Regions from separate parts of the Paenibacillus sp. KS1 genome, predicted to be linked through region 4. Evidence: riboswitches for the same ligand, from Rfam matches in the RefSeq annotation. Region 4 holds a riboswitch; each other region holds the start of a gene.
What was found. Region 4 has a riboswitch for thiamine pyrophosphate ahead of BBG47_RS22470 (YkoF family thiamine/hydroxymethylpyrimidine-binding protein). Riboswitches for the same ligand answer to the same signal wherever they lie in the genome.
Positions count from the first base shown of each region.

Region 1: it holds a riboswitch for thiamine pyrophosphate, as region 4 does, so the genes downstream of both, tenA (thiaminase II) here and BBG47_RS22470 (YkoF family thiamine/hydroxymethylpyrimidine-binding protein) in region 4, are expected to answer to the same signal.
Region 2: it holds a riboswitch for thiamine pyrophosphate, as region 4 does, so the genes downstream of both, BBG47_RS07120 (ECF transporter S component) here and BBG47_RS22470 (YkoF family thiamine/hydroxymethylpyrimidine-binding protein) in region 4, are expected to answer to the same signal.
Region 3: it holds a riboswitch for thiamine pyrophosphate, as region 4 does, so the genes downstream of both, BBG47_RS24345 (hypothetical protein) here and BBG47_RS22470 (YkoF family thiamine/hydroxymethylpyrimidine-binding protein) in region 4, are expected to answer to the same signal.

Region 1 covers NZ_MAIS01000001.1:176,046-184,081, reverse strand. Annotated here, with positions in the region: gene BBG47_RS00825 (ABC transporter permease) at 1-417, shown strand, start outside; gene BBG47_RS00820 (ABC transporter ATP-binding protein) at 418-1,434, shown strand; gene BBG47_RS00815 (DeoR/GlpR family DNA-binding transcription regulator) at 1,418-2,203, shown strand; gene BBG47_RS00810 (histidinol phosphate phosphatase domain-containing protein) at 2,291-3,307, shown strand; gene BBG47_RS00805 (hypothetical protein) at 3,398-3,892, opposite strand; gene BBG47_RS30360 (MerR family transcriptional regulator) at 3,901-4,104, opposite strand; TPP riboswitch at 4,305-4,407, shown strand; gene tenA (thiaminase II) at 4,536-5,237, shown strand; gene thiM (hydroxyethylthiazole kinase) at 5,234-6,079, shown strand; gene thiD (bifunctional hydroxymethylpyrimidine kinase/phosphomethylpyrimidine kinase) at 6,079-6,894, shown strand; gene thiE (thiamine phosphate synthase) at 6,891-7,604, shown strand; gene BBG47_RS00775 (linear amide C-N hydrolase) at 7,731-8,036, shown strand, end outside.
Region 2 covers NZ_MAIS01000014.1:61,957-69,992, reverse strand. Annotated here, with positions in the region: gene BBG47_RS07150 (DUF1697 domain-containing protein) at 1-445, shown strand, start outside; gene BBG47_RS07145 (ArsR/SmtB family transcription factor) at 538-882, shown strand; gene BBG47_RS07140 (VOC family protein) at 926-1,300, opposite strand; gene BBG47_RS07135 (DMT family transporter) at 1,482-2,417, shown strand; gene BBG47_RS07130 (energy-coupling factor transporter transmembrane component T family protein) at 2,637-3,425, opposite strand; gene BBG47_RS07125 (ABC transporter ATP-binding protein) at 3,422-5,005, opposite strand; gene BBG47_RS07120 (ECF transporter S component) at 5,070-5,666, opposite strand; TPP riboswitch at 5,756-5,869, opposite strand; gene BBG47_RS07115 (MFS transporter) at 6,086-7,501, opposite strand; gene BBG47_RS07110 (response regulator transcription factor) at 7,741-8,036, shown strand, end outside.
Region 3 covers NZ_MAIS01000104.1:3,217-11,252, reverse strand. Annotated here, with positions in the region: gene BBG47_RS24370 (MDR family MFS transporter) at 1-1,441, opposite strand, end outside; gene BBG47_RS24365 (ABC transporter ATP-binding protein) at 1,708-2,562, opposite strand; gene BBG47_RS24360 (ABC transporter permease) at 2,579-3,346, opposite strand; gene BBG47_RS24355 (thiamine-binding protein) at 3,343-3,636, opposite strand; gene BBG47_RS24350 (ABC transporter substrate-binding protein) at 3,799-4,857, opposite strand; gene BBG47_RS24345 (hypothetical protein) at 4,827-5,027, opposite strand; TPP riboswitch at 5,224-5,337, opposite strand; gene BBG47_RS29565 (hypothetical protein) at 5,629-5,781, shown strand; gene BBG47_RS24340 (queuosine precursor transporter) at 5,943-6,653, opposite strand; gene BBG47_RS24335 (FMN-binding protein) at 7,078-7,587, shown strand; gene BBG47_RS24330 (FAD-dependent oxidoreductase) at 7,780-8,036, shown strand, end outside.
Region 4 covers NZ_MAIS01000086.1:2,571-10,606, forward strand. Annotated here, with positions in the region: gene BBG47_RS22460 (response regulator transcription factor) at 1-453, shown strand, start outside; gene BBG47_RS22465 (HAMP domain-containing sensor histidine kinase) at 437-1,819, shown strand; TPP riboswitch at 2,014-2,120, shown strand; gene BBG47_RS22470 (YkoF family thiamine/hydroxymethylpyrimidine-binding protein) at 2,265-2,858, shown strand; gene BBG47_RS22475 (ECF transporter S component) at 2,944-3,519, shown strand; gene BBG47_RS22480 (ABC transporter ATP-binding protein) at 3,521-5,398, shown strand; gene BBG47_RS22485 (energy-coupling factor transporter transmembrane component T family protein) at 5,385-6,170, shown strand; gene BBG47_RS22490 (hypothetical protein) at 6,258-6,545, shown strand; gene nrdR (transcriptional regulator NrdR) at 6,668-7,147, opposite strand; gene BBG47_RS22500 (alpha/beta-type small acid-soluble spore protein) at 7,276-7,497, shown strand; gene BBG47_RS22505 (lytic transglycosylase domain-containing protein) at 7,565-8,036, opposite strand, start outside.

The sequences.
Region 1 (8,036 bases), on a different contig from region 4:
GGGACGCGCAACAGCTTGCGCGCTGTTCAGGCAGGATCGTTGATGGAGGCTGCCGAGCTTCTAGGAGCCAGCCGCATGAAGGCATTCCTGCGCGTGATTGTTCCGAACATTATGCCGGGCATTCTCGTATCCGCACTCCTCTCCTTCTCGATTCTATTCGGAGAGTTCGTGCTCATTAATATTCTCGTCGGAGGACGCTTCGAGACCATGCAGCTCTTCCTGTATGCACAGCTGAACAAGAGCGGCCATATCGCGAGCGCCATTACCGTAACCTACTTCATTCTGATGGCCATATTGAGCGCGTGGATCGTGAAGCTGACAGGCCGCACTTCCAAGCCAGTCGCAGACCCAGAAGAAGACATCGTTAGCAACAGCATTCCGACTACCCAAGCAACAATGAGCAGGGAGGCTTCTTAGATGAGCTACGTACAGATGAATCAAGTGACCAAGACGTTCCATAAACAAAAGGTGCTGAACAGCATTGATCTTCATATCCAAAAAGGCGAACTGGTGACACTCCTCGGCCCAAGCGGCTGCGGCAAAAGCACATTGCTTCGCATCCTGTCCGGACTGACTCCGCTCGATGGCGGGACGATTCACATTGATGGCAAGGACGTCACGGCGATCGAACCGAAGGATCGGGAGATAGGCATGGTGTTCCAGTCCTATGCGCTGTTCCCAAATATGACAGTGGCCGACAATATTGCCTTCGGCTTGACGATGAAGAAGATGCCGCGTGATGCGATTCGCCGGGCTGTTGGCGAAATGATTGATCTCACCGGGCTTCAAGGGAAGGAGAAGTCTTTCCCGCGTGAGATCTCTGGTGGGCAGCAGCAGCGTGTCGCACTTGCCCGCTCGCTTGTTACGAAACCAAAGGTATTGCTGCTGGACGAACCGCTTAGTGCGCTTGACGCGCAAATTCGTAAAAACCTACAGCAGCAGCTGCGTTCCATTCAACGTGAATTGAACATGACAACAGTACTAGTTACGCATGACCAAGAAGAAGCGATGTCCGTCAGTGATCACATATACATCATGAATGCAGGCAATATCGCGCAGCATGGCTCACCGCAGGAGATTTATACGCAGCCAAGCAGCGAGTTCGTCGCAAGATTCATTGGCAGCTATAACGTATGGAACGCCGAAGCCTTAGGGCAAATCGTACCAGACTACACGCTTGCAGACAGCAAGCTGTATGCCATTCGGCCAGAGACGTTCTGCGAGCAGCCGCTCGTTGGCGGCATGGCCGTAACAGGAACGGTACGCAATGTGACCATGCTTGGCAACATTACGCGTATGGAACTAACGGTTCAGGGTCAGCATGTCGTCGTCGATCAGATTCATCGCAATTCCGATTGGGTGAGCGTCGGCTCTACCACGACGGTATACCTCCATCCGAAGGACGTGATTCCGCTTCATGATGCTACTGCCTGAAGAACGTAGACAGCATATTTTAGAACAGCTGAATCGACATGGCAAAATTCAAGTTGCTTCCCTCGCCAGCGTATTAACGGTTACGCCCGAGACCATTCGCAGGGATCTCGACGAGTTGGAAGCAAAGCAGATGCTTAAGCGCGTGTACGGAGGCGCGGTTGCGTATTCGCATGTGAAGATTGAACCTCATTTTGATAAAAAACGAAGCATCGAGCAGTCGGCAAAGAAAGCAATCGGGGAAGCTGCGGCCGCGCTCATTCAAGATGGAGATACAATCGTGGTCGATGTAGGCACGACGACTGTTGAGCTTGTTCGCGCCATACGCGGTGTCGTCGGCGTTACGATCGTGACGAATTCTATTCCTGCTGCCGAACTGCTCATGGAACGGCTGGAAGCCAAACGATTTGACGGCAAAGTCATCGTACTCGGGGGAGTTACGCATCCAGAGCAGAAATCGATTGCAGGCGCCTTAACCTGTGAACTGCTTACACGCTTCCACTTCGATAAGGCGTTCATCTCCTGTGCAGGGATGACACCAGCGGGAATCAGTGATTACGACATGGAAGAATCGATCTGCTCCACCTTAATGATTGAGCAATCCGAGCAGGCATATGTGCTTGGAGATTGTACCAAGCTCGGGGAGACACAGTTGTGCCGCATCTGTGACATGAGCAAGGTCACCGCCATCATATGCGATGCACCTATGCCAGATAAATGGAAGCGCAGCGGATTGCAAGTAGGTTGGATTACGACGGCTTGCGAGCCATAAGAACATAGCGAAGTTATATGTCGAAGTAACACATCACTTCATACATCACGAATGAGCCACTATGACATAGGATGGGATGCGATCATTATGCTGTATTATGTAGACTACCATATGCATTTGGAGGAAGGCCCTTATTCGTTCCGCTGGCTTGATCGTACAAATCAAGCATTCGATCACTTCCATCCAATTGCTGAACCACAACATTCTCGCGCATGGCTCGAAGCGAGTTATGCGCGTATGCATACAAGACTGCAGCGAGGAGCTTATGACGAATCATGGCTCGATCTCTACTTGCAAGAAGCGCTGCGCAAAGGACTGCGGGAGGTCGGAATCGTGGATCATCTCTATCGGTTTCGAGAGACGCTCCCCTACTTCGAACGTCACCTCGATATCGGCGACTCCCCGCTAGGCCGCCTTCAGCATACATGGCTGCATCAAGTATGCACCGAGCGGATGGAGAATTTCGCAGCTGCCATTCAGGCCGCAAAGCCCAGATGGGCCGAGCAGGGAGTCGAGCTACGTCTCGGATTAGAGGCGGATTATTTTGCAGGTGGAGAGAAGGACTTGGAATCATTCATTGCGATGGCGGATTGGGACTACGTGATCGGGTCGATTCACTATGTGGATGGATGGGGATTCGATAATCCCGAGACTCAGTTCCGCTTCGATCAGGTTGATCTGTGTGAACTGTACGGACGCTTTTTCGATGATGTCGAACGAATGATTAACAGCGGTCTGTTCGATATTGCCGCCCATTTAGACAATTTGAAAGTATTTAATTATCGCCCAGCTGAGGAGCTGCTTCTCCCGTACTACGAGCGAATCGCACAAGCATTGAAACGGACAAATACAGCTACAGAGGTAAATGCAGGACTGTTCTACCGCTACCCGGTCAAGGAGATGTGTCCGAGTTCCTCCTTTATTGATGTACTGCTTCGACATGATGTCCCCTTTACCCTATCATCGGATTCTCACTTTCCAGACGACGTCGGCAAATACGTGGCGGACAATGCTCTTATGCTTCAGCAACGCGGTCAAGCCGAAATTGCCACATTCCATCAGCGCAAACGCATCATGCGACCGCTCGCAACTTCGACTTCTTAATAAAGAAAACCTAAAGCGAGCCCCCCCCTCTCTCCTGTCCCCAAATACACAATTCCCGGCGCAACGACTGCACCGGGGATTTCATGTTTATTATTTTATTTTCTTTCGAACCGGTTCGAATAACTGCAGCCAATAAGCGTTGCTGCTTCCTGCCGGGCTGTCATTTCGTATATGCTCCTCCAAGCAGAATCTTGCCTCCGAATCAGGCTCGTAGTCAGGATGCTCGTTCAATTTATCCATCAATAATTGCCACGATCCCGTAATATCATCTGTACTCTCCATCATGGCATACACCCCGCCGGAGAACCTAGCCTCCGCCAAATGACTTGGTATATCGATATTTTCTGGAATGGAGGCATATGCACCATAACCGTAAACGTTCGATTCAACGTCAGGGAGTGGTTCTTCATTTTTTCCAAATAGCCGTGCCGTTCCTTGCAGTTCAGCTTGCACGAGCCAGTCCACTAATGATTCGATCGCTTCTTCTTCTGGTGATGCGCTTACGACAACATGGCAAGCCATTCTCATTGGTGGAAGGGTTACGAATTTGATCGATGCTGGAGAATAACTCCACTGATTACTCATCGGCATTGTCACCTCATGCTAATCCCAATATCGAACCCTCTTAACCATGCTGTAATACGGATTGCAAGCACGGTCTGTTCATCATACATCCTCCAGCCAGAACTGGTATCGCGTTGACTCGCAAACAACCCTTGCGACTCCCAATGGCGCAGGGTTCGGCTCGTCACACCGATTTCCTGCGATAATTTGTCGATTCCTATCATGTTGCTCATCACTATCATCAACCTCTATCACTTGACGTATCATAAGGCGCCTTATGAGGTTATTGTATCAGTTGTCGCAGCGTCAATTGCAATACGAATCTTCACTCCAAGCACTAACAAATTATCGTTTTGACCGAATGGTTCAGAAAACTAACGTTTTACAATTATCTCCATCAATGCTAAAGTAGTTCGTAAGATGAATATGACGTGAAATCCACTAGGGGAGCCGCATAGGCGGCTGAGACAAGAATTCTTGGACCCTTTGAACCTGATCCGGGTAATACCGGCGGAGGGAAGTGGAGCCGGCCTCATGGTCTTTTTGTATGGACATGATGAAGCCGCTCCATTTCGGGGCGGCTTTTTTTGGCTGCCGCGAAGTGCTCCTTGACCAGATTTCAGCATGCATTCATCATCTATCCAATCATGCGGAGGTGCTGTTCATGCTTACATTTACGGAGGAACTGAGACACGAAGCGGAGCCGATATACGACGCCATTATGGAGCATCCGTTCGTTCGAGGTATTGCTGAGGGTACTGTCAAGAAAGAACAGTTGATTCACTACGTAAAGCAGGATTTTGAATATTTGAATGCCTTTATTCGGATTTACGGCATTGCGATTTCCAAATGCGACAACCGAGAGACAATGGCTCTTTTCAACGAGCAAATCTCATTCGTACTGAATAGCGAGACACACCCCCATCATAATTTTTGTAACGTGGCAGGCGTGACGTTCGAAGAACTGCAAGGCTACCCGCTCGCCCCTTCTGCGAGCCATTATGTGTCCCATATGCTTACCGTGGCCCATGAAGGAACCCTGGAAGATATTATTGCGGCTATGCTGCCGTGCCCATGGACATATACGGAGATCGGACAACGTCTGCTAAAAGAAGTGAATCCAGATGAGACCCATCCGTTCTATGAGTGGATTCATTTCTATGGAGACCTCGGCGGCGGAGTTACGGACAAAATGCGCCGAATGCTGGATGAATGGGCAGAATCGCTGTCGCAAGCACGCAAGCAGCAGCTGAAGAAGCATTTTCTGACTAGCTGCCAGTTGGAATATCTATTCTGGGACATGGCTTATCAAGTAGAAGACTGGCCGGTAGGCTTGACGGAGAAGGCAGAGGTGAAACAAGGATGAATGATATGCCTCTCTTTCCCCAACGTATTAAGGAACGGCGCCCCCTCATCCACAATATGACGAATATCGTCGTCGCCAACTTTACCGCTAACGGTCTGCTAGCCATTGGCGCCTCACCTGTAATGGCTTCAGCCAAGGAAGAGGTAGCGGACATGGCCAAGGCAGCAGATGCGCTAATATTGAACCTTGGCACGCTCGATACCGACATGATAGAAGCTATGCTAATCGCAGGGCGGTCGGCGAATGTACATGGCATTCCCGTTATTCTCGATCCAGTAGGCGCAGGCGCAACGCCGTATCGGACGAAGGTATCTGTGAAGATGCTCAAGGAATTGCGCGTCTCGATCGTGCGCGGCAATGCCGCGGAAATTGCCCAGCTTATGGGGGAAGCTGGCGAGATCAAGGGCGTGGATTGCGTGGAGTCTGAAAGCTCCCTTCGCTCCCCTGAAGCGTTGTTCGATCTTGCTGCGCGGGCAGCCGATCGATTCGGCACCATCGTTGCCATTTCGGGCAAAGAGGATGTCATTACAGACGGCACAACCGGCTACGTTATTGCGGGCGGTCATCCGATATTAACGAGCATAACGGGAAGCGGGTGCCTGCTAACATCGGTCATCGGTGCATTTGCCGCAATAGAGTCTGATTTATTGCTGGCGGGAGCCGCAGCGATGTCTTATTATGGGTGCGCAGCCGCCCATGCCTATCGAACAGCGGGTCACCGAGGACCTGGCAGCTTCCAGACCGCATTTCTTGATGCCTTGGCTGAGATCGACCTATTCGATACGGCGGCATCAACAATCACCCCTCGCCAAGCCTCCGCTAGAAGGAAGGTATGGCTATGATGGTCGCACGAGCATTGACGATTGCCGGTTCCGATAGCGGTGGCGGCGCCGGCATTCAAGCTGACATCAAGACCTTCCAAGAGCTGAACGTATTCGGCATGTCAGCGATTACGGCTGTGACGGTACAGAACACGCTTGGTGTTCACGGCGTATACCCGCTATCTCCTGAAGCCGCTGCTGAACAGATAAATGCCGTCGTAGAAGATATTGGGGTCGATGCTGTCAAAACAGGGATGCTGTTCAGCGCAGACATTATTGAGACAGTAGCGAATCGCCTTGAAGCATTCGGTTTGAACAACGTTGTCGTCGACCCGGTCATGATAGCCAAGGGAGGCGCAGAGCTGCTGCTGCAAGATGCCATAGAGGCCATGAAGAATCGCCTGCTGCCGCTTGCGCTGATTGTTACGCCGAACATCCCGGAAGCAGAAGCGCTTGCAGGAATGAAGATTGTTACCCTGCAAGATCGGTGCAAGGCTGCGATAAGAATTGCTGATTACGGCGCCAAGTTGGTCGTCATCAAGGGAGGCCACGACATGACGACCGAGCTGGCTGTTGACCTACTCTATGATGGAGCCCGCTTCACACTGCTGGAAGGCCGCAGAATCATGACCAAGCATACTCATGGCACGGGCTGCACTTACTCGGCAGCGATTACGGCAGAACTTGCGAAGGGCACTGTTCCCAATGAAGCGGTTCGTACTGCGCGGCATTATATTCAGGCAGCAATTGAGGAGACATTCGGGCTTGGCGGCGGCAACGGCCCGACAAACCACTGGGCATATCGGCGGCGGCAGATGGATGAGGTGGTCAGATGACAAGTGTAGAGAGTCGCGTAGCAGATGCCCGCATGCGTTCCTATTTGCGGCTGTACCTTGTGCTCGGCAGCGCCAATTGCAAGGCAGACCCTGGATCGATTGTCGAGGAAGCCATTCGCGGAGGGGCTACGATGATACAGTTTCGGGAAAAAGGCGCAAACGCGCTGAAGACAACAGCTAAGAAAGAACTCGCAATGCGCATTCAGTCGGTATGCAGAAGACACAGCATCCCCTTCCTCGTGAACGATGATGTAGAGCTGGCGCTTGCCTTGAATGCGGACGGGGTTCATGTCGGCCAGAACGACGAGCCAGCGGCGCAAGTCAGGGATCGCATCGGCAATAAAATACTCGGCGTGTCCGTTCATTCGGCAGCAGAGGCTCTGCTGGCTGAGGAACAAGGCGCCGATTATCTCGGCGTTGGGCCGATTTATTCGACTGCTTCCAAAGAGGATGCTCTTGAGCCGCAAGGCACTGCAATCATTCAGAGGTTAACAGAGATAACTTCACTTCCGATCGTAGGCATTGGCGGCATTACGGCAGAGCGTGCGCCACATGTAATTCGAGCTGGTGCAGACGGGATCGCTGTTATCTCTGCCATTACCCATGCGGAGAATGTATGTCATGCCGCGAGAGGACTTGCTTCCGGAACTATTCTCTCGGCAGCAGGATCGAGTCACCCAAGCGTCGCTTGCCTTTCTGTCATACCATGAATATCGTTGTCGTTCCAATTGTCGAACATTATGGAGGAGTCCGCCGGAAATAGGCGGATTCTTTTTGTGTGCCGCTAATAAGATATAAAAGTACGCGATTTAAGAAAATGAAAAGGAGGAATTGGAATGTGCACAAATATATCGATACCGCGAAAGTCGAAGAATGGCGGTATCGTCTCTGCAAGAACAATGGACTGGACATTGAAACTCAATTCCATCGTCAATTTTGTACCTCGCGGGCAGCCTTTTCCTGAAGCCAATCTTCCTGGAAACGAAATGAAATGGAAAAACAAATACGGGTTTGTTGGAGCAGGCGATCTGATTGAAGACTTCATCTTTTACTCCGACGGCTTGAACGAGCATGGACTTTCCGTTGCCGGGCTGTGGTTGTCCTGCAGCAAATATCCCATGCCTCGACCAGATACCCCCATC
Region 2 (8,036 bases), on a different contig from region 4:
TGTTGTATTTGCTTCATCAGAAGCAAGGGAATGGCTAGAAGCACGAATTCAGGAGGAAATAGGGAATGCATTTGGCTTCAAGCCGAACGTCATGCTGCGCACGGCTCAGGAAATGAAGGCTATTGTAGCTGAATGTCCGTATGATGCAGCTGTGCTGAAGGAAGGAGAGGGGATTCAGATTACAATGTGCAAGGACGAGCCTTCGCCTGACACCGCCAGTATATTGTCTAATGGTATGCAAGAAGTTGATGAATTCCAGATACAAGGCCGTGAGATATATTGTTTGTATCGCCAGAGTGTTCTGGATTCGAAACTGGCAAATAATTTCCAAAAGTTAGGATCGAATGTAACGACACGGAATTGGAATACAATGACGAAACTTGCGGCGCTTGCGGGTGAATTTGATGATTTCCTGCAGCGTGAGAATGGCAATGGAAATGATTAATCTATTGGTTCGTGCGATGGAGACTTACTCTATTGACAAAATGGGTATTTTCACATCATAATATGTAATGTTTAAACATATAAACATATGAGGTGAGAATCATCACGACTGAGCACGGACAATATGATTGCAGCAGTAACAAAGAGCAGGTGCTGGAGAAGTTCCAGCAGGCGACCCCCATTTTTCAAGCGCTTGGAGACACGAATCGGCAGCAGATTATTATACTCCTACTTGAACATAGCGCTCTGAATGTGAACCAAATCACCGAACATATGGAGATATCGAGACCGGCCGTCTCGCACCATCTGAAAATCTTAAGACAAGCCGGGCTCATCACGTTCGACAAGCAGGCGAATGAGAAGCTGTATTCCTTGCGTGCAGGGGGATTTATGACGACGATTAAAGAGTTGATGCTGTCCATTGAAGCGGGAGTATAACCAATGAAGGCAGATTGGTTCGGATAGAAGAATGCGTATCGTGTTACAGGTACTCCATGAATTCAAGTCGATTTCCAAATGGATCGTTTACATAGAATCGAATTACACCTTCTTCTATCCGGGCGGAGTCGTCGGTCACTTCAATATGATGCTGCAGGAGATGGGACTGTAAGGATTCAAGATTGGTAACAACGAAGGCGGGATGAGCTTTTGTCGCAGGAATGAAGTCTTGCTGCACGCCGATATGCACTTGGTGACTTCCGCATTGGAACCATACACCTCCACGCTGCTGAAGAGCTTCGGGCTTCGGAATCTCTGCCCAGCCCAATAATTCGTGATAGAATTTCCGTGCTACGGATTCACATTCGACGGGGGCGGCTAACTGGATATGGTCAAGACCATGAAAGATGTGGGACATGAGTAACCTCCTTTGCTGTTCCATTCAGTGGAACACAGTTTCAAATTCCTAATCCTATTATATAGGATCAAGATGTAACATCCAATGGGTAAAGTGTTTCTGTGCAAGAAGTGCTTATTTTTTTTGCTAAGTATGTTTAAATGTTTAAACATATTATCTAATTAAAGGGTGAACGATTATCATGAGTAATCAAAAGTCTAACCGAAGCATTTATGTGCTTATGCTGCTCGTGCCGTTATTTTGGGGTGGATCATTTTCTACAGCAGCTCATGTCATTACCGAGATTCCTCCACTCGTAGCCGCAACGATTCGATTTGCATTGGCAGGGATGATCTTAGCGGTGCTGCTCACGATGCGATCAGAGTGGAATATCCGTGCATGGAAGGATAATTGGAAGGGGCTTCTCATTGTATCGCTTACGGGAATTTTCGGATACAATGCGTTGTTCTTTATGGCGCTGCATTATACGTCTGCAATTAACGGTTCACTCATCATTGCGACGATGCCGCTGTTCGTATCGCTTGGTGCGATGTTATTCTTCAAGGAACGATGGAGCGGCAAGTTTGGGATTAGCCTTGCGCTGTCCTTCATCGGTGTGGTTATCGTAATTACGAAGGGCTCATGGCACCGATTAGCTAGCTTGTCCTTCAACGAAGGAGATTTATTGTTTCTGGCAGCATTAATGTGCGGGGTCATATATAGTCTTGTTGGGAAAAAGGTAGTGCATGATGTCTCTCCCTTGTTCACGACTACAGTAATGACCTTGTTAGGTTCTCTGTTTCTGGGAGTCAGTTCGCTATTTGAAGGGGGTTGGGGTAAAGTTCCCGATATGTCTCTGCAAGGTTGGACGGAGATGGCGTATATGGTCGTATGCGGAACGCTTATCGGTTATATTATTTTCAACCTTGGCGTGCAGCAGATCGGTGCGAGCAAGGCGAGCATATACTTGAACTTGACGCCAATCGTAACCTCACTATTGTCCGTATGGCTGTACGGCGACAGCATGACGTGGTCGATTGCTGTGGGTCTTGTCTTCGTGCTGGCAGGTGTATGCTTGGCAACCATTCAGCCGAGAGGAAGAGCTAAGACATCGATCATCAGTCAATCGGTAAAGTGACAGAAGATGAAACGTGGTCATATACCGTAAATCGAAGGTAGATTTGAATATGCAACACTCTGAAGGGATACAATCAGCCAGCTTGGACGCGTCAACAAGACTATTGTCGAATCTTATCTCCATGCTAGAGAAGAAAGAGAAGAAACTCTCCTTATTAGATCTGGGAGAGTTTCTTGGATGATAAAATAAAATTACCTATCAGATTGTATCTGAAGCCAATTAGACGGTCGAGCCGGTGAACGGGAAGTGCAGTGCGGCCATATAGGCGAGCGTAATTAATCCAACCATGAGCAGAGTGAACCATACATCGCGCCAATGGCAGCGTGTAATATAATAGTAGGTACGTGATCGACCCATCTGGAACCGCTTCGCCTCCATTGCGACAGCAACTCGCTGTGCACGGCGAATGCTCTGTGCGAGCAGTGGCAGAGCGTACATGCGTAGACGCTCATACATCCCTTTAAATCCCTTGCTGTATTGAACGCCGCGGATTTGCAGGGCATGCGTGCGAACTCGGTAATCCTCCCAGATCGCAGGGAGCAGCCGCAAGGAAGCGATGAAGCTATAAGCATATTGCGGCGGAAGCCGGAATTGCTGCATCAGCGCATAGAATAACAATATTGGCTTCGTCGTGAAGGCGAATGTAATGCCGAGCATGCCGAAGCAAAGTGTCTTCACTCCGATGACAAGTCCGCGGAGGAAGCTCTCCTCTGTAATGCGGATTATTCCCCATGACCACCATTCATGCTCCCCCTTGCCGAACAAGATCATCGTGGATGCTGTCGAGACGAACAGGAGAAGGAACGGTGTTGTCACGAACAGCAGCTTCTTCGTAGAGTGGCCGCTACATAGAAACAACAGCAGTGTGTACAAGATTAGCTGATAACATGCAAAATCAAGCTCTCGGGTAAGCAGCGCAACGATGAGCAGAGCGAGAAAGACGAGAAGCTTGAGCGCAGGGTTAACCTGATGAAGCCATGTTTCCGATTTGGGAGCGAGCAGCTTCATTTCATCTGCACCTCCCGCATTGTCTGTCCACGTGGGGAAACTTCTTGTTCGATCAGTTGGCCTTTCTCAACATGCCATATCCGATCTGCAAAACGATTCACGATATTCATGTCATGTGTCACCATGACTATGGCGGTTCCTTCTGTCCGAAGACGGTTCAACTTTTCCAATATAGCAAATGTGTTTTTAGCGTCTTGCCCGAAGGTTGGCTCATCCAGGAGCAGCATCGGACGCTTACGCATCATCGCTGTAGCGACACTTAATCTGCGTTTCTGACCAAGTGACAAATGATACGGATGCCGATCCTGTTCGATATTCAGATCGAATGATTCCAAGATTTGTTCCACTCTATGTGCAATGTCCGATTCATCCCAGTTGTTCTGCCTAGGTTCATAAGCAAGCTCATCAAAGATCGAATCCGTTAGAAACTGCATCTCAGGATTCTGAAATACGAAGGCGAGTTCGGCTGGAGGCTGCTTTCCCATATTTCTGAATCGCGGGAACCATCGCTTGCGAGCCGGTGCTATCAGCTCTTGACCCTCAATAAGATACATGCCTGTAGTACGCAGAATTTGCATAAGAGACAGCAGCAGTGTGCTCTTGCCAGCCCCGTTCTCTCCGATAATCGTAATCCATTCCCCCGGATAAATATCTACGCTGGGGACGGATATGCGACGAATTTCTTCATAGTAGCCGCTAAAATCACGCAAAGAGAGCAGTGGCTGCACAGCTTGCAGACGCGCGTAGGTGAGCCCACCGTCCTGCTTGCAATGAGGCTGTTGATATCCGTTCGCCGTTCGTTGCTGCGATATGGCTTGGAAGGCTTTTGAATAACTGTAGTCCTGCCATACACCGGGATACCATATACCATATTCAACGAGCTTATCTTTATGATGTAGAAATACGCTCTGCGGTTCACCGTCCGCAATGATTTGTCCAGTGCTGTCGAATAGCACCACACGATTGATAATGTCGATAACATGCTCGATTTTATGCTCCACGATTAGAATAGTGGAGGAATCGGCAGCTTGTTTCACGGTGTCCCAGACTTGCTTCGTTCCTTCTGGATCAAGAAGCGCTGTGGGCTCATCGAGGAACAACACCTCTGGTTCTAGCAGCAGGACGGACGCAAGCGCGAGCCGCTGCTTCATGCCTTGGGATAGCGTATGGATTTCTGTATGCAGATTGTTGAACTGCAATCCCACTCTTTCAAGTATGCCTGTCATGTATGCTGGCATTTGATCATAGGGGATCGAGAGATTTTCCAGTACAAACGCGAGCTCTTCATCTACATATGGCATGCAGAACTGGCTGTCCGGATCTTGGAATACGAAGCCCCAGCTTGAAGGAAGCTTAATCTGATCGTATTTCATCGGCACTTCAATAGAGTGGGGCATAATTCCGCTTAATACTTGCAGCAGTGTTGATTTGCCGCAACCGCTTGGCCCGAGGAGCAGTACCTTCTCGCCGGTAGAAATGTGGAAGGAGAGGTCCTTGAACAGCAAGGAATCCTCTCCTGGAAATGTTAGGCGCAAGCGGTCAACAAATGCAGACGAGTTCGCATGAGATTCCTGTTGCATGTGTAACCACCTTATTCCGAATTTGTGGCGTACGCACAAATTTTATCTATTCATATTATGCGTGCTATTGATTAAGTACCGCGTAATCCTCTTTGGATACAGGACGTATGGATTTGGTCACCCCTGTCGCTTCCAATGCGCGAACGAGCAAGCCGGCAAATACGCCAGCGAAGATGAACGCACTAATGACACGAAGTCCGTACTTCAAGACGAGCACCCATGTCTCGTAATCTGCATATCCGTAACCGAGATCGATCATGAATGAGCCGACTGCGGACAGAATGCCAGCGATGCCTGCGATGACGATGCTGTGCTTGCGGTATCCGGTCATGGTGAATGCCAATTCTGCTGCCAGACCTTGTACACAGCCATACACAATCGTCTCCAGTCCCCAAGCAGAGCCAAGAATAGCCGATAAATTAGCGGCAGCAAGACTTGCCAGGAAGCAGACGCCGGGCTTGCGAATGACCAGGTACGCGAATGGGCCAGCCATAAACCACATGCCATATGTTAATTGTCCTGCTTGCGGGAACAGCGGCTTCGCGAGACTGTAGACGCTCTCCCACATTTTGAAGATCACACCAAATACGACCCCGATCATCACGGTAATGAGAATATCCGTGAACTTTAATTTGTTGCTTCTCTGTTGTTCTGGCAACATAACCCTCTCCTTTGTTGTATAGTTAGCATACAAAAAACCGTCTGGCAACCAGACGGTAGAAGAGTCCTAGATCACAGCAGAGCATGATCACATGACAAATACAGATTCTCTACGCTGGCATTACCCAGATCAGATTAACGGTCAGTAGCGGTATACTTATCTACAATCTCAGCTTGATTCCTCAAGCCCCCGAATTTGTATGACTATGCAATTGCTCATATCATACAATATTCATGTTAGGTTGACAACGAAATGTTTACAAAAAAAACATAAAAGATACGAGGAAGTTAGAAGTCTATGAGGTTGAAATTGTTCGCTGGACAACATAGAAGAGGAGGAGTGGTGAGCGTGTTTAGGAGATTTGGAGAGAGAATAGAACAAAATGAGGATCAGGAAGAAACCCTGATCCTCATTAATAGTTAATCGTGTGAAGCTGTAGAATGTCGTCTCAATGCCAAGCTGTATACGATCCCTCCGCAAGCAAGAACTGCTATGAGCAGAATAATCAGGCCACTGTATAAGGGGAATGAAGCTTCTTCGGCAACAGCAGGCGTTAGCGAAGTCAACAGCCAACCGTGTGTAAGCAGGCCGCCGACTACAGCGATGCCGATGCCTTCAGCCATAAAGCATGCAAAACTAAGCATGCTCATTCCTTCTCCTGCTTGGTCAGGTGCTAGTGATTCTGCAACGGAAGCAGAGATAACCGTCTTAATGAATGACAACCCTCCGAACACGAGCACGAGGGCGAACGTCATCAGCCATGGAGAATCATTCCCCCATGCAATGAGCGTGACGAAACTGAATGTGACGAGACCTATTCCAGCGACAAATACAAATGAAGTTCCTCTCTTATCAACGAGAGTTCCACCGAGTATGCCGAACAGAATGACGCTGAGTGTCCCTGGGAAAATGATCGCGCTGCCGATAACGGCGGTCGAAAGTTGGTGTACATCCCGCATGAAGTAAGGAACCATCGAGATAAATCCAGCTACCGTTCCTAGCAAAATGGAACCAGCAAGCGTGCCGAGTACATATGGGCGATTAGCGAACAGGGATGGAGCAATAAACGGCTCGCGAATACGGCGGATATGGAAGGCAAACCCAAGAACGAGAATCATACTGCAGACAAGATAGAACCAGACATATGTCGTAGTAAACAAGGTAAATAGAATAATGCCTGCTGACAAGAGGGCAATGCCGATGATATCTGTTCGTCCATTGCGAGAAGGCTCCTGCGGCAGTGCGGTCAAGAAGAAGGGGAGACTGACTATCGTCATTACCGGAATGACAAACAGGTAGGACCAATGCACATAATCTGCCAGTACACCGCCTACAGCTGGGCCAATCCCTTCACCAAGCGCTACCATAGAACCAATCATGCCGAACGCCTTGCCTCGATGCTGCTCTCCAACGTAGCGAGTGACCATAACCATGATGAGTCCGGGCACGGCCGAAGCCCCGGCACCTTGTATCAATCTGGCTGCCAATACAGCTGACAAGTAGTCATGGGCAAAGAAACCGAGCAACGAGCCACTACCATAGATGAGCACACCGATGAGCAGCGGCTTCTTAATGCCGTATTGGGATGACAGGGTGCCATAAATGATGGAGCCGAGCGCGAAGGTAATCATGAAGCATGTGTTGATCCAATTCGCAACGGACGGAGTGATATTGAAATCGTATGCGATGTCGGGCAATGATACGTTGAAAACAGTCTCATTCAACACACTGAAAAAAGCTAAAAAGCTTAACCACGCGATCGATTTCTTCACATTGGGAAAGGCATACACGGGTTGTTCTTGTTCTGCCGCATCGATGCGGTTGTCATTGTTCATTTGTTCCACGAATAGGAATCCCCTTTCTCTTGCTAAAGGGGAGTTGCGCAGTTTACAGGGGTGTTATGCGTTATCCCCGATCAATACCTGCCCCAGTTGATGTTACGCACTTCATCTTAACGCCTCCTCATTATTGTTGCTTCCAGTATAGCAGTGGGGTTTTCCTTATTCAATTAAAAATGCAATAATATAGAATGCACTCAACGCAAGACATACAAGGGTAAGGAGATACAAAGTAAATGAATGTACTTATTGCAGACGATGAACCGCATATGTTGAAAATTTTAGCGGCTTATTTTGATAAAGAGGGCTTTCGAACGTTTACGGCAGAGAACGGGCGTCAAGCGCTTGAGATCTATTACAACCAGCCGCTGGACTTGGCAGTGCTCGATTGGATGATGCCGCAGATGAGCGGGATTGAGTTGTGTCGAGAAATCAAAGCGAATTCGAAGTTGAAGGTGCTCATGCTTACGGCCAAGGGAGAGCACGAAGATGAGCTGACAGCTCTTGATTCTGGAGCGGATGAGTATATTCG
Region 3 (8,036 bases), on a different contig from region 4:
ACACAAGCGCACATGCTACTGGGATGAGGGCCCATTGGAAGGTGCTAGCAATCGAGTCCGCGAGAGCTGTTGTCAGACCTCGGGCCACTTCAGGTGGAAGATCGCCCATCTGCCCGCTCATTAGTGTCTCGGGTTTAAGCTCCATCGCTGCACTGCCCGCAGGCATTACCTCCTGTAAACGCCCTTGGAACATATGCGACTGGATCGTACCGAACAAGGTGATACCAATCGTCATCCCAAGCGAGCGTGAGAAGGAAGCGGTCGAGTTCGCTGCGCCACGCTGATGAAACTCCATGCCGTGCATAGAGGACATGCTGAGCAAGGAGAAGGAGAAGCCGACACCAAGTCCCGTTAAGACCATATACAGCGTCAACAACGTACGCGGTGTATCTGTCGAAATCGTACTGAGCGCGAACATACCGCCGATGAAGAAAATACCGGATACGATCATCAAACTGCGGTAGCTGCGCTTCGCAACCATAATACCAGCAATCGAACTCGTCACAACGGAACCGATCATCATCGGTGTCAAGACGAGACCACTATCTGTTGCCGAGCCTCCATATACCCACTGGACAAACAGCGGGATATATACGGTAGCAATCACGAACGACACCCCGTAGAAGAAGCCGACACCCTGGCTTGCCGCAAACAAGCGGCGCTTGAACAGATTGAACGAAATAATCGGTTCCTGCACCCGTGTCTCAATGATCAAGAAGGCGATCAAGAACACAAGGAATATCGCAAATAGACTTATAATAACTGTTGAATCCCAAGCGTACTCTTTGCCTCCAAGCTCAAGCGCGAACATAAAGCTGACGATTGCAACGACGAGTGTAATGGCTCCGCCCCAGTCAATGCGCTGCTTCTTGGTCGTAGTCTTCTCCTTATAGAACTGCATAATGAACCATAGGGAGATAAGGCCAAGCGGCAAGTTGATGTAGAATACCCACTCCCAACCGATATATTGGGTAATGTATGCGCCAAGCAGAGGGCCCGCCACACTCGATACTCCGAACACCGCACCAAATAGCCCCGTCATCTTACCCCGCTTCTCAGGCGGGAACACATCGAAAATAATCGTAAACGCGATCGGCATGACGGCACCGCCGCCAATCCCTTGAATCGCACGGTAAATTGCAAGCTGAATCATGCTGTCCGCTGTTCCGCACAGCGCACTGCCGACCAAGAAGACGAGCAAACCAAACACATAGAACCGTTTGCGGCCATACATGTCGGACAGCTTTCCGAAAATCGGCATCCCTGCCATTGTCGCTACCATGTAGGCTGACGTCACCCACACGTACAAATTAAAGCCGCCCATCTCGCCTACAATCGTTGGCATCGCCGTTGCAACAATCGTATTGTCCATGGCTGCCATCAGGATACCAAGCAGCAGGCCGGCAACGACCATCCGCAGATTGCTTTCTTTCGTAATCATTTGAATTCATTCCTCCTCAGGACACACCGTCATCTCTATACAGCAATGCACAGAGTTGCGGCTATCCATGTCTAACGAGATTTAATTATAATCTTTGCCTCTAACTTTTTCCACCAGAAAATGAACAGCGGGTCATTCCAGGCAGCGGGCAGGATACATATATAAGATTTGAGATGGATAGATAATAAGGGATTAGAAAGGGCTGCATCTCATCTCTATATTCTCCCCAAAAAAAGCTGCCTCTTATTAAGAGACAGCTTCACGCTTCAACGTATAGGAGATGAAGATTGTATACTACGCAGCAGATCGGACAGTTCGCGCTTCATGCGGACGAACTCGGCCTCAGAAGCCAGCGCTTCCGTTCGCGGCCGCGCGAACGGAACAGTAACTCGCTCTAACACTTGCGCGGGGCGGTTGGATAGTACATATATCGTATCTGACAGCAGCAGCGCTTCCTCAATGCTGTGTGTAATGAACAGCACCGAGCGGCGATTGCGTTCCCACAGGTCAATGAGCCAGCGCTGCATATCACTGCGTGTTAGCGCGTCAAGTGCACTGAACGGCTCATCAAGCAGCATCAGCTCATGGGGGCTCATCATTGCGCGTAGGAAGGCGACACGCTGCTGCATGCCACCGGACAGCTCATGCGGATACGAGCGTTCATAACCCGTCAATCCAACATTGCTTAGCCAGCGGCGCGCTTGCTCCCGCGCCTCCTTCTTCGGCTTGCCTGCAATTTCTGGAGCGAGGATAACATTGTCCTCCACCGTTCTCCATGGGAACAACGCGGGCTGCTGCGGCATATAGCTGATATGGCCTGTCTGACCAACCACGTTCTGCCCATGGACGAGAATATCCCCTTCTGATGGACGAAGCAGACCGCCAATGAGATGGAACAGTGTGCTCTTCCCCGATCCGGATGGGCCAATAATTGAGACGAACTCTCCTGCTTGCACCGTAATGGATACTTGATCGAGCACATGAAGCCGTCCCGCTCGACCGTCAAATGACATGCTGACATCACGCAGCTCAAGAGCGGCCTGCTTCTGTACTGCCTCATGCTGATGCACATGATCAGCATCTCGCTGGGCAACTGGCTGTTGTTCGTTTGTTGTGATCATCTTTAACGCTCCCCCTTCACCCCTGTTTATTGTCACGGCGCCAATGAATGAGCAGCCGTTCCAATGCACATACGAGGCCGAACATGGCCAAGCTCAATAGAATGACAACTGCGATTGCCACGAACATGCGATCCGTGCGATAGGCTGCTTTTTGCAGTACCATGTAGTAGCCGATCCCTTTGTCCGTCCCGAGCCACTCGGAAATAATCGCACTCATCACGCTATACGTCCCTGCTATTTTCAAGCCTGAGAAGACAGATGGAAGTGCATGGGGCAGCTCCAGCTTCCAGAACAGCTGCGACCGGCTCGCGCCCGCCATACGCATATAATTCATCATCGTGCGGTCTGTCTGGGCAAGACCATCCAGGGTAGCCACGCATACGGGGAAGAAGCATACCAGCGTAATGGTGACAATCTTCGGCATGAGACCGAAGCCGAACCAGATCATCAGCAGCGGCAGCAGCGCAATCGTCGGGATATTCTGACTGACTATGACAAGCGGATAGATCGCCCGCTTCAGCCACGGCATCGGATGAAGCGAACAAGCCAGCAGCAGGCCGACAGCGGTGCCTACACAGAAACCAATGAGCGTCAATTGAACAGAAGCCCATGTATGCATAAGCAGACCGCCACCATTGCTTACGGCCTCTTGTACAATATCGAGCGGACTGGGCAGCATCCACTTCTCAATGCCTGACACCATTACTCCTGCCTGCCATATGGCGAGGAATATGATAAATGCAATGATCGGAGGACCGATCTTCGCGATTCGACGTCCACTCATGGCCGGTACTTCACCGTCAATTCATCCATCGTAATGCCGGAAGGCTTATACACAATCTTTACTTGCGACAATACATTGATGCTTCCCATCTCAATCATGGCCTTGTTCATATCCTCAATAATACGGAAGAGTTCACTAAGTTCGCCTTCCATCGTTGTCTCCAGTGGATTTACCTGATATTTCACACCCGATGCTTGAATGACTTCGATTGCACGATCTACATAGGGAATTACGTCTTCCCCATTTTTCGTCTTCGGAATGATCTGAATGCTTACTAAACTGTTCGCCATCTTGCTTCTCCTCCTCTTTCTCAATCCTCATGTAATGATCAACTTGTAACGGTCTTGGTGACGATTATCTCGTATCGATATCCTATAACGATATACACAGGTAACGATATACAGCAAAAGGGCGCATATGCGCCCATTGCCTATTCCTATAACCGTATAGGCTTATGAAGCTGGCAAGAAGTCATTCGTAAACGCCTTGTCTACATCGATGTTCTTATCCATTAATTTGTTCTCCACGAGCCAATTCATGTAATTTGCCCATACGTCACGCTTTTGCTCGCCCCAGCGAGGTGCATCGTCTTTATACTTCGGACTGAGCCATTTCTGGCTTGCGATAACCAGGTCTTTGTTCAAATCCGGCACAGCTTTAAGCAGCAGGTTGGCTGCATCTTCCGGATTGTCAATCGCATATTGATAGCCCTTGGACGTAGCACGCATGAATGCCTTAATCAATTCAGGATCTTCCTTGATCAGCTTCTCGCTTGTCGAAAGAACCGGCGTATAATAGTCGAGTTCCTTCGCATATTGATTGACGTACAGCATATCAATCGGCTCACCGCGAAGCTCTGCTTCAATACCTGTCCAAGCGTAAAAGATCCACGCGAAATCAATATCCTTCTTCACGGCTGTAAAGTAATCGGCATTGCCCATGTTGACGCTCTTCAGCTTGCTATAGTCGCCGCCGTCCTTTTCCATAATCGTGCGGATAATCATCTCCTCAACCGGAGAACCCCAGCCGCCATACGTTTTGCCTTCAAAGTCCTTAGGTGACTTGATGTTCTTGTCCTTCGGCGCGGCAAAGCCTGATGTATTATGCTGAATGATCGCACCAATCGACACGATCGGAACATTTTGTTGTCGAGCCATCGTAATACTTTCCTGAACACTAACACCGAATTGCGCTTCTCCCGATGCGATCATCGCATCTGATGCGCCAGTACTCGGCTGCAATATCTCGACATTCAGACCTTCTTCCTCATAGTAGCCCTTCTCCTTGGCTACATACAAGCCGGTATGATTCGTATTTGGCGTCCAATCAAGCACAATCTTAACATCGCGCTTCTCCTTCGCTTTATCCGTTCCTTGCTCCTGTGCCGTGTTCCCCTCTGTCTGGCTCCCTTGTCCTGCTTCCTGACCCTTGCCGCCGCAAGCAGCGAGCGCAAATGTCATCATGATAACGAGCGCCAGCATCAACCCTCGTGTAAAGCGTGTCCGTTGCATATGATGAATCCCCCTTCTCTTCCTTCCCTCACTAGTGGAGAGCCGATCATGAATTTAGAAAGTGCTTCGATAACGCCTGCCGCATTCACCAGTTGGACGATCCGCTCGATCGTATATGTATGGATGAGCAAGTTCCCGTCCCGCCGTCCTGCAACACGATTCAGATCCACAAAAAAAAGCGCCCCCTCTGGGACGCTTTGTGTGCCGTTCTACGCGTATATGCGAATGTGCATCATACGATGAATCACGTCAATAAGGTCATCCGGCATTCGTTCATCCGTACAGCAATTATGTCCATTCTGCCCAAAGCAGCGCACATTCATGCAGAGCATGACGAATAAGCAAGCAACCTAATTATAACAATAATGACGCGGTTCAACGTCTTTCCTACGCTGGCATTACCCAGATCAGGTGTAAGGGTCGGTATCTTAATGGGATACAATCTCAGCCGGCCAAATTCCAGCACCCCTAGCGTGCATATGCAGTTATCGAAGCTACCATATTACACGGGTAATTATAGTCCTCATCCATCAGAAAGTCCAGTGACAAACAGAAATTGCAAAGTGTCCGCTGATCATTAGGGCAATGCTTATATCTCCCATCAACTTCGTTATTCGTATGCTTTATGACAGCAGATTGCTCATATTCACTAGATTCCTGTCGAAAAAAGTTCCATGTGAAACAAGGGACAATCTTCCATTTTAACTCAAAATAATTACCTCATTGATTTCTTGGCGTAGAGGATGTCTGTATGATACGATCACCAAAATCGTGATTGCATTCGGCCTGCTGCTTGGCTGCTTCGTGCTGCTGTGGCTGGAGCATTCCCTGCCTCATATGGATTTGGAGAATCCGAATCAACGAATTCGCATCAATATCGAACAGAAATCATTCCTTATCATTGCGGCCATCACCCTTGATTGACGGACTGGTTCTAGGCATAATGCTTCTAGACAAAATGCTTCTAGACAATGGTGACCATACTAGAGTACATATACAAAAGACCCCAACACCATATCGGTATCGGGGTCTTCTTTATATAATGAAGTTAGAGCCGCTTTACTAAGTCAACCAATGTGCGCTCCCTACTTCGCTTGCTGCCCTTCCACATCTTCACGAACAGGGAAGCTTCTAGCCCAATATAGAACTGGTGTCGACAACACCGAGATGATGAGCTTAATGACATAAGTAGTAATAAAGATTTGGAACCATACATCCCAAGGCACCATGCCAGCAAACGCAATCGTACAAAATACGAGCGAATCCGCCATTTGGCTAATTCCTGTACTACCATTGCTTCGAATCCACAATTGGCCTGCCTTCGGGTATCGTTCCTTCACCCAACTAAAGAGCTTCACATCTAAGAACTGACTGACGAAATACGCGGTCAAGCTTGCTACGACAAGGCGCGGCATCAAATCAAAAATATTCGACAGCGATGCTTGTGCCGTACGCGCCATATCAGAAGCCTCAGGCGTAAAGCGAAGAGCCATCTGCATAATAATCGTCGTCATAATCAACGTGAAGAACCCGAACCACACTGCGCGCTTCGCTTCCTTACGGCCGAACTTTTCATTCAACAGATCCGTTGTCAAGAACAGCGTTGCATTCGCCGTGTTGCCAAGTGTCATGACAATGCCGAACATCTCAATCGTCTTGCCAACTTGGATATTAGCGATGACCGTCATTACACCAATCCAAGCATATAGTCCCGACTTGCCAAATGCCCGGTAGCAAATCAAGAAGAAGGCAAAGTTCGCAAGGACGAACAGAATGCCCCAAGTAAAGTTGAACATATAATAAAATTCCTCCCTAGTTTTGATTACGCGGGATGGTTACGAACCGCGGCGCTCAGGCGCAAGCCATAACTTTACCATATGCATATCGTTCATGCCAATAGAAAAATATCACTGAACAGCGATGCAATTATCCCTTATATTAAGTGGAAGCAATTATTTTACATGGATGGATGAACGTTACCGATGCCCCTCTCGTATATTGTGAGCGATATGGAGGGAATATATTGTCATACATAGCCGCATCGTCAATGCCAGCTAATAAACAGTCGTGGAAAAAGTTTGGTTTAGTTAAAGATTTACCCTTTATGTGTGATATATATCACATTAAATAGAGGGAGTTAATGTTAAAATGACATTGTAAATCTGTTAGTTATAATTTTCACAAAGTAATTTTGAACTAAAGAAAAGGTGGGGACTCTTTATGAAAAAGAAACTTGTACTGTTACTATCCGCAGTATTGGTAGTAGGTATGTTGGCTGGTTGTGGAGATAAGAAAGAAGAAGCTGCAAAACAACCTGAAACAAACACATCAACAGAAGCGAATAAAGACGCTGCTCAAGTAACATTGAAAGACGGCGACTTCCATGCAGAATCTCCTGATTTCGATGAGAAATCCGGTTGGAAAGAAACAATGGACATCACAGTTAAAGACGGCAAAATCACAGCTGTAAACTGGGATGGCGTTCATAAAGATGGCGGAGATTCCAAGAAAAAGCAATCTCAAGACGGCAAATACGGTATGAAAGCTGGCGGTGCTTCTTCCGAATGGCACGAGCAAGCTGAAAAAATGGAGCAAGAACTTATCGCTAAGCAAGATCCAGCTGCGATCACTGTAAACAACGAAGGTAAAACAGACGCTGTATCCGGCGTATCCATCCACGTTGGCAGCTTCGTGAAACTTGCTCAAGAAGCACTGGCTAACGCGAAGTAAGATAAGTCTACTCCTTCCTTGATCACATAGAGATAACACGGAAGCTCCGCAGTAGGAAAGCAAAATGGGCACAAGCAGCGTATGAATGCTTGAGAGCCATATATCGCTTTTTTATTCGCGGAGCTCCCTTGTTCGCATTAGATAGTTCAATTTTTAAATATCGACAAATAAGCATTACAACGGGGTGAAACCATGAAAGAGATCGTTGTATTGGGCGGCGGTTATGGTGGCGTACTGACAGCGAAAAAGCTGGCGAAGCGTCTGAAGAAAGACAAAGACATTCGCATTACGCTCATCGACCGTAAACCTTTCCATACGATGATGACGGAGCTGCACGAGGTTGCAGCATGCCGCGTCGAAGAAGAAGCAATCAAAATGGACCTGAAGCAAATCTTTGCAGGTCTGAAAGTAGACGTTGTGCTGGACGAGATCGAGAACATTGATTTCAA
Region 4 (8,036 bases):
TCTGACGATATGGATAAAATCTACGGCTTGCAGCTAGGGGCGGACGATTACGTGGGCAAGCCCTTCAACCCACTGGAAGTCGTCAGCCGCGTTCAAGCGCTGTTCAGGCGAATCGACTCTTTTGCCAAGGTGGATAGGCAGGAGCAGGAAGTTATCGAAATCGGAGATGTGAGGCTGAATACAAGGAGCTGCCAACTGTTCAAGTCCGGCATCCCAAGAGAATTGACATCATACGAATTCAAGATTGTGGAGCTTCTTATGAGAGAGGCTGGCAGAGTATTGACCAAAGCGCATATTTACGAGCAGGTGTGGGGCGAGGAATACATCGGAGACGAAAATTTAATTATGGTGTACATAAGCAAAATCCGTGAGAAAATTGAGGATAATCCGAGAAAGCCTGTTCATCTCATTACGATTAGGGGGTTAGGTTACCGTTTTGAAAAAAGCAAATAACCTCTCCGGTCGACGTCCCTTAAAACGGGTATTTTTTCGAAATTATGCAGTGATCTGCGTCCTGATGATAGCAGCGATTATTGTATCTCTCCTTAGCACGAACCTATTTATGAGGCGATATATAGATGAACTGGTCGTTGCTCAAATTAATGGAACGGATATTTATCGGTACCCTTTCCACAACATCAGTGGGCATTTGCTGGACAAGTACGGCGGTTGGTTCGAAATCGTGAATGAGTCAGGCGAGATCATTTTTGTCAAAGGAAACAAAGAGGACGACATCAAGCATTACGAAGACGGTCAAATGTATGCCAAGATAGATGTAGAGCGCAACGATGATGCAATCTCCTACCATGCATACCAAGCCAAAGGGCCGAACGGCGAATCTTATGTATTGCTGTGGAAAATTCCTGAGCGCTTGTTGAAATTATCAACTGCGACAACGATCTTTGGTGCATTGTTAGCTATTTTATTATTTATCCTGCTTTACTTTTACGCCCGCTATTCGGTTAGACAAGTGAAAAAGCCGTTGCGGCAAATCTTAGAAGGCATCAAAGAGATGGAGCACTTCAATTACACGAAGCGGCTTCATTATTCAGCCGAACAGGAATTCGCGGAAATACAAGATGCGTTTAACGGCATGGCTGAACGATTGCAGCGCACTTCTGCTGAGAAGGAAGCCGCCGAGAACAATAAGCGAAACATGCTGCTGCATCTATCGCATGATTTGAAGACGCCGATTACTTCGATTTACGGTTATTCGCAGCTTCTGTTGGACAATCAGGCATTGGAAGACAAGGATACCCGCAAATATATTCAATACATTTACGATAAGTCAGCTTATATGGCCAATTTGATTAAAGACTTATTTGAACTGGCGAAGCTGGATGACAAGCATACGGAATTGAGCAAAGAGAAAGTGAACATTACGAAATGGTTCCAGCAGCTCGTGGTGGAATTTTATCCGGAAATAGAAGAGAAGGGATTTGAGCTGGAAGCACATATCCCGGAAGAACCGCTCTATGTCAAGATGGACAAGATTCATATGAGTCGCGTCATCACCAACTTAATTAGCAATGCACTGCGATATAATCCAGCGGGAACGGTGCTCTATGTGTCATGTGCACGACAAGAAGGAAACGTTATACTGTGGATCGGAGACGACGGAATTGGCGTTCAGGAGCCGATCAAAGAACATATTTTCGAGGAATTCATCCGCGGCGATGGGCCGATCAAAGACAGTACAGGCTTAGGTCTCGCCATTTGCAAAAAAATCATAACGCTCCATGATGGCACGATTGAATTAACGCAGGATCAGTGTTACCATACCTTGTTTCAAATCACGTTGACTATTACGGAGGACTAGAGTCCCTTCACGATGTCGGGCATCACCTTCAGGCTTCGATACCACGGATCGTTTGCATGCCGGGATCTAGCCCATTGCAATAATAGCTCCAGTTTGAAGTATCCCTTTTGGTGTTGCACCCTTTACAAACGGATCATCACGTGTATAATGAAAGCTGTCAAGCATATGAACGATGGAACAACTGCATAGTGAATTTCGAACACTAGGGGTGCTGTAACAAGCTGAGAGACAGCGGCAACGCTGTTAACCCTTATAACCCGAACTAGATAATACTAGCGTGGGGAAGTGTAGTCGACTGATTGATATAAGTTGCGGCTTCATCATGTTCGTCATTGCATGAAGCCATGTTATACCCTTGTATCCTCAAGCGTAACTGCACCGACTCACGGTGCAGTTTTTTGTTGTCTGCTGACCACAATTTGATTCGTCAGGGAGGATATAAGTTATGAGTCAGTTATCTTGTGGTACAAGCCGCATCGTTGGTTGTCGCTTTTCCATCTATCCGATGAGCGATCGCTTTGTTGAACTTATTTTAGGAGCGTTGCGAGACACAGACATGTCCAAGGTATGGTGCCATACCGATGATGTCAGCACTTGGGTTCGTGGGCGCAGTGAACACGTATTCGATGTCGTTCAGTCTATCTATTTACATAGCGCGGCAAGTGGAGAACATGTTGTGCTGAATGCTACGTTCTCTGTTGGCTGTCCGGGCGACACACAAGGAGATGCCTTCATGAGTACGGACGAAATTCGAATGAATGCGGAACGATATCAAGCGATTCCTCTCAAGGTCGCAGCTCATTTTGCACTCTATCCGCTCGGAACGGCAGATTACATGGATACGATCTATGAGATCATTGGCCTTGCTAAGGAAGAAGGCACTTTCGATGAGAGCGCTCATTATGCAAGCCGCTTAGAAGGAGATGCACAGCGAGTATTCGCTACACTTGAGCATGCCTTTAATCGGGCGAGAAAATCAGACAAGTCCCATGTGGTGATGACAACTACGATGTCAGCCAACAGCCCTTCCACAAGGTAGCAGCTGAAGAAAAAGAATTTCCAAAATGCAAACTACAAACCCAACGGACTCATCCGATCATCGTTCTAAGAAAAGAGGAATGTTCATGAATTCGCGAAACAGTCAATGGAAATTACGAGATATCGTCGTTCTCAGTTCATTATCTGTCGTGTTTGCCGTCATTTATCTGCTCTTCCTGCAAATAGGCAATGTGCTTGTTGGCTTTATGGGGCCAATGGGATATGAAGTCATCTTCGGCATTTGGTTTATCGTATCGATCATCGCCACCTATATTATCCGCAAACCGGGGGCTGCGGTTATTTCAGAGACAGTCGCTGGATTGGTTGAGGTATTAATCGGCAACGCCGTAGGACCTATTTTGATTGTATCCGCCCTTATTCAAGGTTTAGGCGCCGAAGCCGTATTTGCCGCTACAAGATATCGGAATTATTCAACCAAAGTGCTCATGCTGGCTGGGGTGGGCTCCGCTGTATTCAGCTTCGCGTGGGGGTATTTCCGCAGCGGTTATGCGGCCTACTCTGTTGGTCTCATCATCGCGATGTTCGTCGTTCGCTGTATAAGTGGCGCACTCATCTCAGGTCTGCTTGGCAAATGGATTGCGGACGCCTTGGCCAATACAGGAGTTCTTAGAAGCTTCCCAATTGCAAAGGGGCAGCGATAACATGGCAAGCCCAGCGCTTCTCAATTCCAAGCACCCAGCACAATTGACTATACAACATGACGTCGAGCACGGATCTCATATTGCACTGGAAGCCACTGATCTGACACTCGCCTTCGAGACCGAAGGCGAGCCCGTCTTATCCAACATCAATGTCACCCTGCATGAGGGGGAAACCGTTCTGCTGCTAGGCCCAAGCGGATGCGGCAAGAGCTCGCTAGCCTTCTGCCTTACCGGTCTGTATCCACATGCAATAGACAGTCTCGTTGAAGGCAGTGTCCTCGTGTACGGCAAGCCAATCGAACAGTACGATTCTGGTGAAGCGGCCCAGCATATCGGAATTGTATTTCAAGATTTCGAAAGTCAGTTCTGTATGCTGCGTGTAGAAGAGGAAATAGCCTTTTGCCTAGAAAATCGGGATTGTCCTCGAACTGAGATGGAATCCATGATTCAAGAGGTATTAGAAAAGGTGGGATTACTCGCATGGCGCCATGCGTATATCCACGAGCTATCGGGAGGCATGAAGCAGAAGCTGGCTCTCGCCTGCGCTCTAGCCCTTCGCGTGCATGTGCTTGTGTTGGATGAGCCCACCTCGAATCTCGATCCGTATACAAGACACCAATTCGCTGCGCTCATTGCAGAGCTGGCACGCAAGGAAGGGATGGCTCTGCTCATCATTGAGCACCAATTGGACGATTGGATCGGTATGGCGAATCGCCTGCTCGTGATGGATGAGGATGGAGCTCTCGTCTTTGACGGGCTTCCTGCCTCCTATTTCAGGCATCATGCATCTGAAGCCAAGTCACGCGGTATCTGGCTTCCGCAAGCGCTGGAACTGCAGCAATTCATCCGTGAGTGGTTTAATCGCAGCAACAGTAGCGATAGCAGCAACCATGACGATAGTAGTAACATTTTCGATTTCAGCAATTATGATGAGCAGTTCGTTCATCAGCATCTCGAGTCCGCAGAACCCGCACTAACCGACGAGGATCTACTGGACCTGATGCTGTCGCTCCCTGAATCCGCGCAGCAGGATGTGATGCGTATCCTAACATCAGCTCAATCGAACGGTTCCCCACGGGAGCCTGAGAAAGTCCTGCAAGCGAACAACCTTGTCTATCGGCGTAAAGGGAGAGTAATCCTCGATCACGTGTCCCTTACTCTGCATGCAGGGGAATGGGTGGCACTTGTCGGTCCGAACGGAGCTGGGAAGTCTACGCTCGCTTCCCTCTTGTCTGGATTGACACAGCCGGAGGAAGGTCAAATCATCCTGAATGGCATGCCTCTTCATCGATATGCAGAGCGGGAGCTGAGAGCCTTCATCGGATATGTATTCCAGAATCCAGAGCATCAGTTCATTACCGATACCGTGTTCGATGAACTTGCATTCGGGATGCGCTTGCAGCTTCTGAGCGAAGAAGAAGTACAGCAGCATGTTGGAGAAGCCTTGACACGCTTCCGCTTGAACAAGGTTGCCAATGCCAATCCCTTCTCCATCAGCCAAGGGCAGAAGCGAAGACTTAGTGTCGCTTCCGTTTTTACCGACAGCCAACAGCTATTGTTATGCGATGAGCCGACATATGGACAAGACGCTTATACATCCAAGCAGCTGATGGACACCCTCCAAGAACGAACCCAAGCAGGAGCTACTGTCCTGATGATCACGCATGATATGGAGTGGGTTCAGACCTATGCGGATCGAATTATCGTGCTAGATGATGGTTGCATACGGTTTGACGGCAGCCCTTCCAAGCTGTGGAGGGAGCACCCTGAGCTCGTGGAGAAGTGTCATCTGCGAATGCCGATGAACTTCGCGGTGGCATCTCGCCTACTTGCACAGACGTCAGGTATCGAAGGAGGAGATCATCCTGATACTCCATGATTGGAATCCAAGCATTAAGGGGCTTGCGATCATTATAGCGGTTATTATGCTGTCATTGACGTTCGATCCGGTTACACCGCTTGCAGCACTTGTCTACATCGTTCTATTTACATTCCTATTAGGGAACATATCATGGCGTAAATGGCTGCTTAGCTTCTGCCCCTTCCTCATTATGGGCATCGGCTACGTGTGGACGGCTCTCGTCTTCCCGCGTTCTGCCGATCCCGCTTCAAGTGCCATTCTATGGAAGTGGGGGTCGTTCATCATTACAGAGGCCACGTTCCAGCAGGCGATATCACTCGGACTCAGAGTGCTTATCTTCTCCGCCTTGTCGCTCATCTTCATCTTGACGACAGATCCTGTTCGCTTCATGCTGAGCCTGATGCAGCAGTGCAAGCTGTCGCCCAAGTGGGCATACGGTATTCTGGCAGGCTATCGCTTCCTACCCTTCTTCAAGGAAGAACTGCGCATCATACAGGATGCCCACCGCATGCGAGGCATAGAACGGGAGCGTGGCTGGAAGAGCAAGCTGCGGGCATGGAAGCGTTATGCAATTCCACTGCTCGCTTCAGCTATCCGCAAGTCGGAGCGTGTAGCTGCCGCCATGATATCGAAGGGACTCACAGGCCGACGTGGAAGAGCTTATTATGTGAAGCTTCGAGTTACATGGAAGGATTGGGCCTTGCTCTTCCTTCTGCTAGGCGGAATCGCGTTATGCTACTACGTATCCTGGAAACTTGGGTTCGTACAATGGTATCAAGGACAATTGTGACACAGTATGACACCCTTTTCGTACATCCTGCATAACATATCTAAGCACATTGTGTGTTCCGCTATTATGCGAAAAGGAGGTCTTTCTATGCCTAAAAAAATCACACCTAAGAAGATTACGTCTAAGACGTTATCCCCCCATTACTCCAAAAGTGTAAAGTTCTTAAAAAAATTCGTAAAGATAAAGGCCAAAAACGGTAACATATATACAGGCACCATCGTGAAAGTAGATAAAAAGAGAGTGTACTTAAAGGTCAACTCCGTAAAGCATGCGGGAAAAGTACACACTTCATTTTTCCCTTTCATCTTGCCGTTGGTGCTCTTTGATCTCCTTGCTATCGTGCTGCTTGATACCCGTAGACGAATTATTTTTTAACGGTCTATTCTCCCTCAAATTGTTGAGGGAGTTTTTATTTGGCAATCCGCACAGTAATAGATTGCTCTATAAAATATAACAAACCCCTCAAGCATATGTTGCTTAAGGGGTTCTGGTATGAATTATTTATCTGGATGTTCGCCAAGGGCGTTCTTCGACAGAAGATGATTCAGTTCCTTCATAAACATGCTGATATCCTTGAACTGACGATAGACCGATGCGAACCGCACATAAGCAACTTCATCTACTGGATAGAGCTGCTCCATGACGAAATCACCGATGACACGGCTGTCTACCTCCGCATGGGCGGTATCGCGCAGCTGCTTCTCGACCTCCGAAGCAATCATCTCCAGCCGTTCCACAGATACGGGACGCTTCTCACAGGCACGAATAAGTCCGCGCAGCATCTTATCCCTACTGAACTCTTCCCTGCTTCCATCCTTCTTAATAACGATGAGCGGAGTCTCCTCCACCATCTCGAATGTAGTAAAGCGTCTGCTGCACAGCTCGCACTCCCGCCTGCGGCGAATAGACTTATTGTCGTTCGCTGGACGAGAATCAAGTACCTTTGTTCCTAAGTGGTCACAATAAGGACACTTCATTTTCGTTCCTCCGTTCTACTCTTGATGTTTATCACAATTCACTTTTTAAAAAGTTACCAGTGGTTACCTGTAATGATCTTTGAAAGAATGCACACAATACAATTACCAACCGCAAGGAGGTGAATCAAATGAGCCAAAACAATCGTTCCAGCAACAACTTGGTCGTACCTCAAGCGACTGCAGCTCTTGAACAAATGAAGTTCGAGATCGCACAAGAGTTGGGCATTGCCATCCCATCTGACGGATACTATGGCAACATGGCAACTCGTGACACGGGTTCTATCGGGGGTTACATCACGAAGCGCCTTGTCCAAATCGCTGAACAATCTCTTGCAGGTCAATACAAATAATGACGGAAGAAGCGTCGGACATCATGCGCGATAACGGTATCGGCTTGTCCGATGCTTCTTCTTCATTCTACTTCATTTTCGGATAGATGTTTTTATACTTATCATAATAATGGATAACACGCTGTACGTACAACTTTGTTTCCCCATATGGAATTTGCTGCTTGGCTGTGTCATAGCTGCCGTCCCATACTTTGTTGCGAATCCATTTGTTCACATTGCCGGGACCCGCGTTGTAAGCAGCGATCGCCGCTATCCAATTCTCATTGAATTGCTTATGCAGCGATTTTAGATACCATGTGCCAATAAGAATATTGGGGTCGGCCGTATTTTTCAATTCGTCCAAAGACCAACGATTATTCATCTTCAGCTGCTCCATCGCCCATGTGGCCGTTTCCGGCATCAGCTGCATGACTCCAATCGCTCCCTTGCGAGATTCGCGCCCCGCTTGGAAGTTCGTCTCCACTCGAATGATAGCAGCCACAAGCAGAGGATCTACATCATATTTAGCTGCATATTTGCGGATCTCGTCTTCATATGCA